Regions from separate parts of the Aliivibrio wodanis genome, predicted to be linked through region 1. Evidence: riboswitches for the same ligand, from Rfam matches in the RefSeq annotation. Region 1 holds a riboswitch; each other region holds the start of a gene.
The links. A riboswitch is a leader RNA that binds a small molecule or an ion and turns the genes downstream of it on or off. The one in region 1 is predicted to bind lysine.

Region 1 (5,269 bases):
CCAATTCTTTCTTCCAACCAGTCCCTGTTATTGCTAGAAAGCTGCAAACACTAATGGATGTAGGGCTATCTTATATTCGTTTAGGTCAAGCAGCGACCACCTTATCTGGTGGTGAAGCTCAACGAGTTAAATTAGCTCGCGAACTATCAAAACGAGATACAGGGAAAACACTATATATCCTAGATGAACCCACCACAGGTCTGCATTTTCACGATATTCAGCAATTATTGAATGTACTGCATCGCTTACGTGAGCGAGGTAATACCATTGTCGTGATCGAACATAACCTTGATGTTGTAAAAACAGCGGATTGGATTATTGATCTTGGTCCAGAAGGTGGACAAGGTGGAGGAGAGATTGTAGCTGAAGGAACACCTGAGAACGTGGCTCTTGTTGAAGGCTCTCATACTGCACGCTTCTTAAAACCAATGTTGAATAAGCAATAAATTCCGCACTTTATAAGGTGAATACGATAGAATAAAGCCAGCATTTTGTTGGCTTTACTTTTTATATTCATGCTCGCAATAGGAATTGATTAATACATGGCAACGCTACTTACCCAAGGAACGCAACTAGAAGCAAGAAAGGTTAGAAAACCATTAACTAAATCTTTTTTATTTAGCCTTAGTACTCTTTTCTTTGTCTGTGCTCACTTCTTTCAACCAAACCCTGGCGGTTCAGGCTTACACCTTGCATTTAATGCCATCTCTTGGATCCCTGCTAGTATTGCTATTGCTATTGGTGTATTTCATATAGCCAAACAAGGACTCCTTAAATATTCAACTTTAACACTTGTTTTATCATTGTCTGTAATACTACTCTCTATCCCCTTATTTTATCATGATGCCTCACCAGAATTAGCACTCGGTAAGTTCTTAGGCTTATGGGCTGGGCTAATTTTTTTCATTACATTGCAACAATTCGCTTTTTCAAATAAACAAAAGCAATGGCTTTTATGGTGTATTATTGGCTCTGTTTTAATTGAGACTAGTATAGGTTACATCCAATATATCTTTCTAAAAGAAGGTAATGGCTTTGGCTATAACGTTATCGTTAATCGACCTTATGGTATTTTTCAACAACCTAATGTTATGGCAAGTTTCTTAGCTACAGGGCTTGCTATTGCCTCTTATTTCCTAGCTAGACAACCGACTAAATACCGTGAAAACATCATTGCACTAACCCTGCTTTATGCAACTATCATATTTACAGTACCGCTGATTATCGTCTTGGCATCTCGTACAGGATGGCTTGCTACCATTTTTAGTATTACTTTATTAACACCCTATATGTGGAAATACTGTACTAAACAACGATTTTTTTCTTGGATATTAGCAATAGTTATAGGTTTTAGTGGTCATTATGCTCTCCTCGAAATATCAAAAGAAAAAGAGACGAATAACGCATCAACTATCATTCAAAAAACCAGTTTAGCGAATGCGAGACAATACATTTTCCCTCAAGCTCTCGATATGTTCTTAGAGAAACCAATCACAGGGTATGGTTACGGGAATTTTGAAGCAGAATACACCTTGTATACAGCTAAACAACATCAACTCTCAACGACCTATAGACCTGGGCTTCCTTCGATGGAACACCCTCACAACGAAGTTCTATATTGGGGAGTAGAAGGAGGTGTTGTCGCTATTTTAGGTTTGCTTATTGCTGCTGGTGGCGTACTGCTAAAGATAAGAAAAAGTAAACTAGATACACAGTTTGCTTTACTTGCCTTAATTGCTCCTATTTTTATTCATAGCCAATTAGAGTACCCGTTCTATCACTCAATGGTTCATTGGTTCACTTTTATTATTCTTCTCTTTTGGATAGATCAACTTAGCTGTAAGTACAAAAAGCGCCATATCGGCGATATCATAAAAGTAGCTTTACGTATAAGTTCGTTAGTTCTCCCAATTGTTACTGCTTTCTATATGCTTTCAACGCTGCATACCAATTGGGTATTAACGAAATTTGAAACCACCCGCCCAATGAACCCTGATATTTTAAATCAAGTGACTAACCCTGTTGCTTGGGAAGATAGATTTAATTGGGATGTGCTTTCAGCTCAGCTAACTATAGGGATTATGAATAAAAAATCAGAATTAATTACACCCTATATAACATGGTCAAAAGAGCTTATAAAAACAAAGCCTAGACCTGCATTTTATCAAAACCTAATCATTGCTTATCAAGCTCTTGGGCAAGTTCAAAATGCAGAAGATATAAGAAGAGAGGCGATTTTCTTATTTCCAAATAATAAATTTGAATCGGTAGAATTAGATGAAAAACTTCGCCAGAACTCCTCTGTATTAAAAGAGAAAAATAAATAAACGATTCATAAAAACCGCTGATTATTCAGCGGTTTTTTGGTTAATTCTTAAAGAACATCAGATAAAGCCTTAAGACAAAGAGCCACATTTTCTTTCTTAGCCGCATACCCCATTAAACCAATACGCCATGCTTTCCCTGCTAAATCTCCCAGTCCAGCACCAATTTCTAAATTATATTCATTCAGTAGGCGTGACCTAATCGCAGCATCATCAACACCTTCCGGAATATAAACTGCATTCAATTGTGGCAACCGATAAGCTTCATCAACAATAAATTGAATACCTAGAGCTTCTAAACCTTGTTTTAGCTCTTGATGATAATATGCATGTCTACTCCACGCTTCTTCTATTCCTTCATTTTTTAGCATTAATAATGCTTCATGTAAGGCGTATAAACTATTGACTGGGGCCGTATGGTGATAGCTTCTTTTTCCCTCACCACTCCAATAACCTAACACCAAACTTTGATCTAAAAACCAACTCTGTACGGGCGTCTTTCTCGATGTCATCTTCTCAACGGCTTTATTCGAGAACGTCACAGGAGACAAACCTGGTGTACAAGATAAACATTTTTGGGAACCAGAATACACCGCATCCAATTGCCATTCATCCACCAATAATGGAACGCCACCTAATGACGTCACCGCATCCACAATGGTTAGGCATCCATGCTTACGTGCAAGTTCAGAAATAGCTCTAGCGTCACTCAATACTCCTGTAGACGTTTCTGCATGCACAAAAGCGACAATAGTAATATCAGGATGTTGTTCTAACGCTTGTTTCACTTTATCTAACGAAACTGGTTCTCCCCACTTATCATCAATAACAATTGCAGTACCGCCGCAACGCTCAACATTTTGTCGCATTCGTTCGCCAAAAACACCATTACGACAAACTAAAACCTTCTCGCCAGCTTCAACTAAGTTAACAAAACAAGTTTCCATTCCTGCACTTCCAGGGGCTGATACTGCAATCGTGAACTCGTTTTCTGTTTGAAATGCGTATTTAAGTAACTCTTTAACCTCATCCATCATTTTTATGAATAATGGGTCAAGATGGCCAATTGTAGGTCGGCTTAAGGCTTGTAATACTTGTGGTGAAATATCTGATGGACCAGGTCCCATAAGGGTTCTTCTTGGTGGGATAAAACTTTGCATTATTCACTCCTTGAAATATAGGGTGTACAAAGAATAGACACAAAAATAATTAAACTCAATTAGACTAAGTCATTAGAGTGACTAAACTAGAAAAAACACCATCAAAACACCTACTTTTACTTTAAAGAGAAGAAATACAAATAAAGTTGTTACCACTTGTTGACATTTAAGCCATAAAAAAGCACATTATTAATACGTATTTTGTTCCTTTGAAATACATAAAGAAGAGGAGCATTACCTAGGTAACTTAATTTGTGGAGTCCAAACTCCTAGTCAACTAAGTGAGGGAGAGTAATGCCGAGACGAACTTTATTGGGAAAACTTCGTCGGTCGTTTAGGCTGAATCCTAACGATTGTCACTTATTTTTTAAGTGAAGGGCTTCTAGCAACTATTTATTTCTTGCTATCACCCCTTCACCTTTATTTTACACATTGGATGTAGTCGGGAGACAGGAAAGTGAACCCTATTAATGTTGCTAAATTTGGTGGCACTAGCGTTGCCAATTTCGAAGCAATGAGCTGCAGCGCTCATGTTGTCGAGCAGAATCAAAAAACTCACCTTGTGGTTATTAGTGCTTGCTCTGGCGTTACTAATTTATTGGTAGAGCTCGCTAACGGTGTACAAGATAACCAAAGAAAAAAAGATATTTTTGAAGAGTTAAAGTCCATTCACTTTTCTGTATTAGATCAACTCTCTGATCCTATTTATCCAGAGAAAGCTATTCTTGAAATCCTTGAAGACATAAAAAAAGCGGCCGATGCAGCTTCATTTCAATCAAGTGATAAACTCACTGATCATCTTGTTTCTTGCGGTGAGCTCATGTCAACTCACCTATTTACTCAACTATTAATTGAACGCGGTAACTCTGCCGTTCGCTTTGATATCAGAACAGTTCTTCGCACCGATGCACAATTTGGTAAAGGTGAGCCACAACTTGAAGAAATATCTCAGCTAGCTCAAGCTAAACTCGCACCTCTTTGCCAGAAACATATTGTCGTAACACAAGGTTTCATTGGGTCTGATAATGAAGGAAATACAACGACATTAGGTCGAGGTGGCAGTGATTATAGTGCGGCATTAATAGCTGAATCTGTAAATGCTTGTGGATTAGAAATTTGGACTGATGTTCCTGGTATTTATACTACCGACCCTCGCATTGCACCTGCTGCATCTCCAATCCCAGAAATTAGCTTTAGTGAAGCTTCAGAGATGGCAAACTATGGTGCTAAAATTTTACACCCATCAACACTATTACCCGCTCTACGTCATCAAATCCCTGTGTTTGTTGGTTCATCAAAAGAACCAGAAAAAGGCGGTACGTGGATAAAGCAAAAAGTAGACAGCTCTCCATTATTTAGAGCGCTAACCTTACGTTGCAATCAAACCATGGTGACATTACATAGTCCAAACATGTTCCATGCTTATGGTTTTCTAGCTGAAGTATTTAAAATATTAGCTAAATATCAGATTTCAGTCGATTTAATTACCACCTCTGAAGTAAGTGTCGCTCTTACTCTTGACCAAACTAATACCAACGGTAAAGCGCCAGAATTACCTTTTGAAGCCCAACAAGAATTAGAAAAATTATGCACGGTTGAAATAGAAAACGATCTATGTCTAATTGCACTTATTGGTAATCAAATGAGTGACTCTAAAGGATATGCTAAGCAAGTGTTTGGAGCTTTAGAAGATTTCAATCTACGCATGATTTGTTATGGAGCAAGTCAGCATAATTTATGTTTCTTGTTACATGAATCAGAATCTAAACGTGCGGTTCAAGTTCT
Region 2 (5,269 bases), on a different contig from region 1:
TCCGAGGTAATAATTACGTACGTGAAGCGATTCATGCTGTGTTCTTATATCACTGCTTTAAGAATGGTATGGATATGGGGATAGTGAACGCTGGTCAATTAGAGATTTACGATAACTTACCAGAAGATTTACGCGAAGCGGTAGAAGATGTCGTTCTTAACCGTCGCAATGATTCAACAGAACGACTACTAGATATCGCGACAGAGTATCTAGAGCGTGCTGTCGGAAAAGTCGAAGATAAATCAGCACTTGAGTGGCGCTCATGGTCGGTTGAAAAACGTCTTGAGCATTCATTAGTAAAAGGGATTACTGATTTCATTGTTGAAGATACCGAAGAAGCTCGTGTAAATTCTGAACGTCCAATTCATGTTATAGAAGGTCCATTAATGGATGGTATGAATGTGGTTGGTGACTTATTTGGTGAAGGTAAGATGTTTCTTCCTCAAGTAGTTAAATCTGCTCGTGTAATGAAGCAAGCGGTAGCGCATTTAGAGCCATTCATTAATGCAACTAAAGATGTGGGATCTACTAACGGAAAAATTCTTTTAGCTACAGTAAAAGGTGATGTTCATGATATCGGAAAGAACATCGTAGGCGTAGTACTACAATGTAATAACTACGAGATTATTGATCTAGGTGTAATGGTTTCTTGTGAGAAAATACTAAAAGTAGCAAAAGAAGAGAATGTCGATATTATCGGACTTTCAGGTCTTATTACTCCATCACTTGATGAGATGGTTCATGTCGCTAAAGAGATGGAGCGTCAAGGGTTTGATTTGCCACTTTTAATTGGTGGAGCAACAACCTCTAAAGCACATACTGCTGTTAAGATAGAACAAAACTACTCCCAACCTGTGGTTTATGTTAATAATGCTTCTCGTGCTGTTGGTGTTTGTACGTCATTGCTTTCTAATGAATTGAAACCAGCATTTATTGAGAAGTTGGATTTAGATTACGAGCGTGTGCGTGATCAACATAGCCGTAAAACACCACGAACAAAACCCGTTTCACTAGCAAGAGCACGAGAAAACCAAGTCGATATTGATTGGGTAAACTACACGCCTCCTGTACCTGTAAAGCCGGGTGTGCATATTATTGATGATATGGATGTTGCTACGTTACGCCAATATATTGATTGGACCCCTTTCTTTATGACATGGTCTTTAATGGGAAAATATCCTGCAATTTTAGATCATGAAGAAGTGGGTGAAGAGGCGAAGCGTTTATATAAAGATGCGAACGATCTGTTGGATCGTGTAGAAAAAGAAGGCTTACTAAAAGCGCGAGGAATGTGTGCTATTTTTCCTGCTAACAGTGTTGATGATGATATTGAAGTGTATACCGATGAATCACGTACTGTGGTATTGAAAGTTCTACATAATTTACGCCAACAAACAGAAAAGCCAAAAGGGTTTAACTATTGTCTATCTGATTATATCGCGCCGAAAAAGAGCGGAAAAGCCGATTGGATAGGTGGCTTTGCTGTGACTGGAGGTATTGGTGAGCGAGATCTAGCGGATGAGTATAAAGCCAAAGGTGATGACTATAACGCCATTATGATCCAAGCCGTAGCAGATCGCTTAGCCGAAGCATTTGCTGAGTATTTACACAAAGAAGTTCGTAAAGATATCTGGGGATATTCACCAGATGAAGATCTTTCTAATGATGATCTTATCCGTGAAAAATACCAAGGTATTCGCCCTGCTCCTGGTTATCCTGCCTGCCCTGAGCATACGGAAAAAGGAAGCTTATGGGAGTTGATGAATGTTGAAGAATCGATTGGTATGTCATTAACCTCAAGTTATGCGATGTGGCCAGGCGCATCAGTGTCGGGTATGTATTTCTCACACCCAGACTCTCGTTATTTTGCTATTGCTCAAATACAGCAAGATCAAGCTGAAAGTTATGCAGAGAGAAAAGGTTGGGATATGTTAGAAACTGAAAAGTGGCTAGGGCCAAATCTAAACTAAGATCTTTTTCATAATAAACATTAAAAATCCCATTAATAATCAATTAATGGGATTTTTTAGTTTAATAGGTTTAGAACATGATTTTCTACTTTTCAAATAGTTCTTTATGTAGAACTTGAACCGCACGTTTAGATTCTGATTCATGTAACAAGAAACATAAATTATGCTGACTTGCTCCATAACAAATCATGCGTAGATTGAAATCTTCTAAAGCTCCAAACACTTGCTTAGCATATCCTTTAGAGTCACTCATTTGATTACCAATAAGTGCAATTAGACATAGATCGTTTTCTATTTCAACCGTGCATAATTTTTCTAATTCTTGTTGGGCTTCAAAAGGTAATTCTGGCGCTTTACCGTTGGTATTAGTTTGGTCAAGAGTAAGAGCGACACTTACTTCAGAGGTGGTAATTAAATCGACTGAAATCTGATATTTAGCTAATATTTTAAATACTTCAGCTAGAAAACCATAAGCATGGAACATGTTTGGACTATGTAATGTCACCATGGTTTGATTGCAACGTAAGGTTAGCGCTCTAAATAATGGAGAGCTGTCTACTTTTTGCTTTATCCACGTACCGCCTTTTTCTGGTTCTTTTGATGAACCAACAAACACAGGGATTTGATGACGTAGAGCGGGTAATAGTGTTGATGGGTGTAAAATTTTAGCACCATAGTTTGCCATCTCTGAAGCTTCACTAAAGCTAATTTCTGGGATTGGAGATGCAGCAGGTGCAATGCGAGGGTCGGTAGTATAAATACCAGGAACATCAGTCCAAATTTCTAATCCACAAGCATTTACAGATTCAGCTATTAATGCCGCACTATAATCACTGCCACCTCGACCTAATGTCGTTGTATTTCCTTCATTATCAGACCCAATGAAACCTTGTGTTACGACAATATGTTTCTGGCAAAGAGGTGCGAGTTTAGCTTGAGCTAGCTGAGATATTTCTTCAAGTTGTGGCTCACCTTTACCAAATTGTGCATCGGTGCGAAGAACTGTTCTGATATCAAAGCGAACGGCAGAGTTACCGCGTTCAATTAATAGTTGAGTAAATAGGTGAGTTGACATGAGCTCACCGCAAGAAACAAGATGATCAGTGAGTTTATCACTTGATTGAAATGAAGCTGCATCGGCCGCTTTTTTTATGTCTTCAAGGATTTCAAGAATAGCTTTCTCTGGATAAATAGGATCAGAGAGTTGATCTAATACAGAAAAGTGAATGGACTTTAACTCTTCAAAAATATCTTTTTTTCTTTGGTTATCTTGTACACCGTTAGCGAGCTCTACCAATAAATTAGTAACGCCAGAGCAAGCACTAATAACCACAAGGTGAGTTTTTTGATTCTGCTCGACAACATGAGCGCTGCAGCTCATTGCTTCGAAATTGGCAACGCTAGTGCCACCAAATTTAGCAACATTAATAGGGTTCACTTTCCTGTCTCCCGACTACATCCAATGTGTAAAATAAAGGTGAAGGGGTGATAGCAAGAAATAAATAGTTGCTAGAAGCCCTTCACTTAAAAAATAAGTGACAATCGTTAGGATTCAGCCTAAACGACCGACGAAGTTTTCCCAATAAAGTTCGTCTCGGCATTACTCTCCCTCACTTAGTTGACTAGGAGTTTGGACTCCACAAATTAAGTTACCTAGGTAATGCTCCTCTTCTTTATGTATTTCAAAGGAACAAAATACGTATTAATAATGTGCTTTTTTATGGCTTAAATGTCAACAAGTGGTAACAACTTTATTTGTATTTCTTCTCTTTAAAGTAAAAGTAGGTGTTTTGATGGTGTTTTTTCTAGTTTAGTCACTCTAATGACTTAGTCTAATTGAGTTTAATTATTTTTGTGTCTATTCTTTGTACACCCTATATTTCAAGGAGTGAATAATGCAAAGTTTTATCCCACCAAGAAGAACCCTTATGGGACCTGGTCCATCAGATATTTCACCACAAGTATTACAAGCCTTAAGCCGACCTACAATTGGCCATCTTGACCCATTATTCATAAAAATGATGGATGAGGTTAAAGAGTTACTTAAATACGCATTTCAAACAGAAAACGAGTTCACGATTGCAGTATCAGCCCCTGGAAGTGCAGGAATGGAAACTTGTTTTGTTAACTTAGTTGAAGCTGGCGAGAAGGTTTTAGTTTGTCGTAATGGTGTTTTTGGCGAACGAATGCGACAAAATGTTGAGCGTTGCGGCGGTACTGCAATTGTTATTGATGATAAGTGGGGAGAACCAGTTTCGTTAGATAAAGTGAAACAAGCGTTAGAACAACATCCTGATATTACTATTGTCGCTTTTGTGCATGCAGAAACGTCTACAGGAGTATTGAGTGACGCTAGAGCTATTTCTGAACTTGCACGTAAGCATGGATGCCTAACCATTGTGGATGCGGTGACGTCATTAGGTGGCGTTCCATTATTGGTGGATGAATGGCAATTGGATGCGGTGTATTCTGGTTCCCAAAAATGTTTATCTTGTACACCAGGTTTGTCTCCTGTGACGTTCTCGAATAAAGCCGTTGAGAAGATGACATCGAGAAAGACGCCCGTACAGAGTTGGTTTTTAGATCAAAGTTTGGTGTTAGGTTATTGGAGTGGTGAGGGAAAAAGAAGCTATCACCATACGGCCCCAGTCAATAGTTTATACGCCTTACATGAAGCATTATTAATGCTAAAAAATGAAGGAATAGAAGAAGCGTGGAGTAGACATGCATATTATCATCAAGAGCTAAAACAAGGTTTAGAAGCTCTAGGTATTCAATTTATTGTTGATGAAGCTTATCGGTTGCCACAATTGAATGCAGTTTATATTCCGGAAGGTGTTGATGATGCTGCGATTAGGTCACGCCTACTGAATGAATATAATTTAGAAATTGGTGCTGGACTGGGAGATTTAGCAGGGAAAGCATGGCGTATTGGTTTAATGGGGTATGCGGCTAAGAAAGAAAATGTGGCTCTTTGTCTTAAGGCTTTATCTGATGTTCTTTAAGAATTAACCAAAAAACCGCTGAATAATCAGCGGTTTTTATGAATCGTTTATTTATTTTTCTCTTTTAATACAGAGGAGTTCTGGCGAAGTTTTTCATCTAATTCTACCGATTCAAATTTATTATTTGGAAATAAGAAAATCGCCTCTCTTCTTATATCTTCTGCATTTTGAACTTGCCCAAGAGCTTGATAAGCAATGATTAGGTTTTGATAAAATGCAGGTCTAGGCTTTGTTTTTATAAGCTCTTTTGACCATGTTATATAGGGTGTAATTAATTCTGATTTTTTATTCATA
Region 3 (5,269 bases), on a different contig from region 1:
ACAACCTCTAAAGCACATACTGCTGTTAAGATAGAACAAAACTACTCCCAACCTGTGGTTTATGTTAATAATGCTTCTCGTGCTGTTGGTGTTTGTACGTCATTGCTTTCTAATGAATTGAAACCAGCATTTATTGAGAAGTTGGATTTAGATTACGAGCGTGTGCGTGATCAACATAGCCGTAAAACACCACGAACAAAACCCGTTTCACTAGCAAGAGCACGAGAAAACCAAGTCGATATTGATTGGGTAAACTACACGCCTCCTGTACCTGTAAAGCCGGGTGTGCATATTATTGATGATATGGATGTTGCTACGTTACGCCAATATATTGATTGGACCCCTTTCTTTATGACATGGTCTTTAATGGGAAAATATCCTGCAATTTTAGATCATGAAGAAGTGGGTGAAGAGGCGAAGCGTTTATATAAAGATGCGAACGATCTGTTGGATCGTGTAGAAAAAGAAGGCTTACTAAAAGCGCGAGGAATGTGTGCTATTTTTCCTGCTAACAGTGTTGATGATGATATTGAAGTGTATACCGATGAATCACGTACTGTGGTATTGAAAGTTCTACATAATTTACGCCAACAAACAGAAAAGCCAAAAGGGTTTAACTATTGTCTATCTGATTATATCGCGCCGAAAAAGAGCGGAAAAGCCGATTGGATAGGTGGCTTTGCTGTGACTGGAGGTATTGGTGAGCGAGATCTAGCGGATGAGTATAAAGCCAAAGGTGATGACTATAACGCCATTATGATCCAAGCCGTAGCAGATCGCTTAGCCGAAGCATTTGCTGAGTATTTACACAAAGAAGTTCGTAAAGATATCTGGGGATATTCACCAGATGAAGATCTTTCTAATGATGATCTTATCCGTGAAAAATACCAAGGTATTCGCCCTGCTCCTGGTTATCCTGCCTGCCCTGAGCATACGGAAAAAGGAAGCTTATGGGAGTTGATGAATGTTGAAGAATCGATTGGTATGTCATTAACCTCAAGTTATGCGATGTGGCCAGGCGCATCAGTGTCGGGTATGTATTTCTCACACCCAGACTCTCGTTATTTTGCTATTGCTCAAATACAGCAAGATCAAGCTGAAAGTTATGCAGAGAGAAAAGGTTGGGATATGTTAGAAACTGAAAAGTGGCTAGGGCCAAATCTAAACTAAGATCTTTTTCATAATAAACATTAAAAATCCCATTAATAATCAATTAATGGGATTTTTTAGTTTAATAGGTTTAGAACATGATTTTCTACTTTTCAAATAGTTCTTTATGTAGAACTTGAACCGCACGTTTAGATTCTGATTCATGTAACAAGAAACATAAATTATGCTGACTTGCTCCATAACAAATCATGCGTAGATTGAAATCTTCTAAAGCTCCAAACACTTGCTTAGCATATCCTTTAGAGTCACTCATTTGATTACCAATAAGTGCAATTAGACATAGATCGTTTTCTATTTCAACCGTGCATAATTTTTCTAATTCTTGTTGGGCTTCAAAAGGTAATTCTGGCGCTTTACCGTTGGTATTAGTTTGGTCAAGAGTAAGAGCGACACTTACTTCAGAGGTGGTAATTAAATCGACTGAAATCTGATATTTAGCTAATATTTTAAATACTTCAGCTAGAAAACCATAAGCATGGAACATGTTTGGACTATGTAATGTCACCATGGTTTGATTGCAACGTAAGGTTAGCGCTCTAAATAATGGAGAGCTGTCTACTTTTTGCTTTATCCACGTACCGCCTTTTTCTGGTTCTTTTGATGAACCAACAAACACAGGGATTTGATGACGTAGAGCGGGTAATAGTGTTGATGGGTGTAAAATTTTAGCACCATAGTTTGCCATCTCTGAAGCTTCACTAAAGCTAATTTCTGGGATTGGAGATGCAGCAGGTGCAATGCGAGGGTCGGTAGTATAAATACCAGGAACATCAGTCCAAATTTCTAATCCACAAGCATTTACAGATTCAGCTATTAATGCCGCACTATAATCACTGCCACCTCGACCTAATGTCGTTGTATTTCCTTCATTATCAGACCCAATGAAACCTTGTGTTACGACAATATGTTTCTGGCAAAGAGGTGCGAGTTTAGCTTGAGCTAGCTGAGATATTTCTTCAAGTTGTGGCTCACCTTTACCAAATTGTGCATCGGTGCGAAGAACTGTTCTGATATCAAAGCGAACGGCAGAGTTACCGCGTTCAATTAATAGTTGAGTAAATAGGTGAGTTGACATGAGCTCACCGCAAGAAACAAGATGATCAGTGAGTTTATCACTTGATTGAAATGAAGCTGCATCGGCCGCTTTTTTTATGTCTTCAAGGATTTCAAGAATAGCTTTCTCTGGATAAATAGGATCAGAGAGTTGATCTAATACAGAAAAGTGAATGGACTTTAACTCTTCAAAAATATCTTTTTTTCTTTGGTTATCTTGTACACCGTTAGCGAGCTCTACCAATAAATTAGTAACGCCAGAGCAAGCACTAATAACCACAAGGTGAGTTTTTTGATTCTGCTCGACAACATGAGCGCTGCAGCTCATTGCTTCGAAATTGGCAACGCTAGTGCCACCAAATTTAGCAACATTAATAGGGTTCACTTTCCTGTCTCCCGACTACATCCAATGTGTAAAATAAAGGTGAAGGGGTGATAGCAAGAAATAAATAGTTGCTAGAAGCCCTTCACTTAAAAAATAAGTGACAATCGTTAGGATTCAGCCTAAACGACCGACGAAGTTTTCCCAATAAAGTTCGTCTCGGCATTACTCTCCCTCACTTAGTTGACTAGGAGTTTGGACTCCACAAATTAAGTTACCTAGGTAATGCTCCTCTTCTTTATGTATTTCAAAGGAACAAAATACGTATTAATAATGTGCTTTTTTATGGCTTAAATGTCAACAAGTGGTAACAACTTTATTTGTATTTCTTCTCTTTAAAGTAAAAGTAGGTGTTTTGATGGTGTTTTTTCTAGTTTAGTCACTCTAATGACTTAGTCTAATTGAGTTTAATTATTTTTGTGTCTATTCTTTGTACACCCTATATTTCAAGGAGTGAATAATGCAAAGTTTTATCCCACCAAGAAGAACCCTTATGGGACCTGGTCCATCAGATATTTCACCACAAGTATTACAAGCCTTAAGCCGACCTACAATTGGCCATCTTGACCCATTATTCATAAAAATGATGGATGAGGTTAAAGAGTTACTTAAATACGCATTTCAAACAGAAAACGAGTTCACGATTGCAGTATCAGCCCCTGGAAGTGCAGGAATGGAAACTTGTTTTGTTAACTTAGTTGAAGCTGGCGAGAAGGTTTTAGTTTGTCGTAATGGTGTTTTTGGCGAACGAATGCGACAAAATGTTGAGCGTTGCGGCGGTACTGCAATTGTTATTGATGATAAGTGGGGAGAACCAGTTTCGTTAGATAAAGTGAAACAAGCGTTAGAACAACATCCTGATATTACTATTGTCGCTTTTGTGCATGCAGAAACGTCTACAGGAGTATTGAGTGACGCTAGAGCTATTTCTGAACTTGCACGTAAGCATGGATGCCTAACCATTGTGGATGCGGTGACGTCATTAGGTGGCGTTCCATTATTGGTGGATGAATGGCAATTGGATGCGGTGTATTCTGGTTCCCAAAAATGTTTATCTTGTACACCAGGTTTGTCTCCTGTGACGTTCTCGAATAAAGCCGTTGAGAAGATGACATCGAGAAAGACGCCCGTACAGAGTTGGTTTTTAGATCAAAGTTTGGTGTTAGGTTATTGGAGTGGTGAGGGAAAAAGAAGCTATCACCATACGGCCCCAGTCAATAGTTTATACGCCTTACATGAAGCATTATTAATGCTAAAAAATGAAGGAATAGAAGAAGCGTGGAGTAGACATGCATATTATCATCAAGAGCTAAAACAAGGTTTAGAAGCTCTAGGTATTCAATTTATTGTTGATGAAGCTTATCGGTTGCCACAATTGAATGCAGTTTATATTCCGGAAGGTGTTGATGATGCTGCGATTAGGTCACGCCTACTGAATGAATATAATTTAGAAATTGGTGCTGGACTGGGAGATTTAGCAGGGAAAGCATGGCGTATTGGTTTAATGGGGTATGCGGCTAAGAAAGAAAATGTGGCTCTTTGTCTTAAGGCTTTATCTGATGTTCTTTAAGAATTAACCAAAAAACCGCTGAATAATCAGCGGTTTTTATGAATCGTTTATTTATTTTTCTCTTTTAATACAGAGGAGTTCTGGCGAAGTTTTTCATCTAATTCTACCGATTCAAATTTATTATTTGGAAATAAGAAAATCGCCTCTCTTCTTATATCTTCTGCATTTTGAACTTGCCCAAGAGCTTGATAAGCAATGATTAGGTTTTGATAAAATGCAGGTCTAGGCTTTGTTTTTATAAGCTCTTTTGACCATGTTATATAGGGTGTAATTAATTCTGATTTTTTATTCATAATCCCTATAGTTAGCTGAGCTGAAAGCACATCCCAATTAAATCTATCTTCCCAAGCAACAGGGTTAGTCACTTGATTTAAAATATCAGGGTTCATTGGGCGGGTGGTTTCAAATTTCGTTAATACCCAATTGGTATGCAGCGTTGAAAGCATATAGAAAGCAGTAACAATTGGGAGAACTAACGAACTTATACGTAAAGCTACTTTTATGATATCGCCGATATGGCGCTTTTTGTGTACTTACAGCTAAGTTGATCTATCCAAAAGAGAAGAATAATAAAAGTGAACCAATGAACCATTGAGTGATAGAACGGGTACTCTAATTGGCTATGAATAAAAATAGGAGCAATTAAGGCAAGTAAAGCAAACTGTGTATCTAGTTTACTTTTTCTTATCTTTAGCAGTACGCCACCAGCAGCAATAAGCAAACCTAAAATAGCGACAACACCTCCTTCTACTCCCCAATATAGAACTTCGTTGTGAGGGTGTTCCATCGAAGGAAGCCCAGGTCTATAGGTCGTTGAGAGTTGATGTTGTTTAGCTGTATACAAGGTGTATTCTGCTTCAAAATTCCCGTAACCATACCCTGTGATTGGTTTCTCTAAGAACATATCGAGAGCTTGAGGGAAAATGTATTGTCTCGCATTCGCTAAACTGGTTTTTTGAATGATAGTTGATGCGTTATTCGTCTCTTTTTCTTTTGATATTTCGAGGAGAGCATAATGACCACTAAAACCTATAACTATTGCTAATATCCAAGAAAAAAATCGTTGTTTAGTACAGTATTTCCACATATAGGGT

Region 2: another riboswitch for lysine. It lies ahead of lysC (lysine-sensitive aspartokinase 3); the one in region 1 lies ahead of lysC (lysine-sensitive aspartokinase 3).
Region 3: another riboswitch for lysine. It lies ahead of lysC (lysine-sensitive aspartokinase 3); the one in region 1 lies ahead of lysC (lysine-sensitive aspartokinase 3).

The regions. Positions count from the first base shown of each region.
Region 1 covers NZ_JBREXA010000005.1:27,121-32,389, reverse strand. Annotated here, with positions in the region: gene uvrA (excinuclease ABC subunit UvrA) at 1-446, shown strand, start outside; gene ACU5DF_RS22965 (PglL family O-oligosaccharyltransferase) at 543-2,327, shown strand; gene ACU5DF_RS22960 (pyridoxal-phosphate-dependent aminotransferase family protein) at 2,375-3,484, opposite strand; lysine riboswitch at 3,701-3,874, shown strand; gene lysC (lysine-sensitive aspartokinase 3) at 3,942-5,269, shown strand, end outside.
Region 2 covers NZ_JBREXA010000002.1:2,720,358-2,725,626, forward strand. Annotated here, with positions in the region: gene metH (methionine synthase) at 1-1,970, shown strand, start outside; gene lysC (lysine-sensitive aspartokinase 3) at 2,056-3,408, opposite strand; lysine riboswitch at 3,476-3,649, opposite strand; gene ACU5DF_RS20635 (pyridoxal-phosphate-dependent aminotransferase family protein) at 3,866-4,975, shown strand; gene ACU5DF_RS20640 (PglL family O-oligosaccharyltransferase) at 5,023-5,269, opposite strand, start outside.
Region 3 covers NZ_JBREXA010000011.1:938-6,206, reverse strand. Annotated here, with positions in the region: gene metH (methionine synthase) at 1-1,170, shown strand, start outside; gene lysC (lysine-sensitive aspartokinase 3) at 1,256-2,608, opposite strand; lysine riboswitch at 2,676-2,849, opposite strand; gene ACU5DF_RS23580 (pyridoxal-phosphate-dependent aminotransferase family protein) at 3,066-4,175, shown strand; partial or broken gene ACU5DF_RS23575 (PglL family O-oligosaccharyltransferase) at 4,223-5,269, opposite strand, start outside.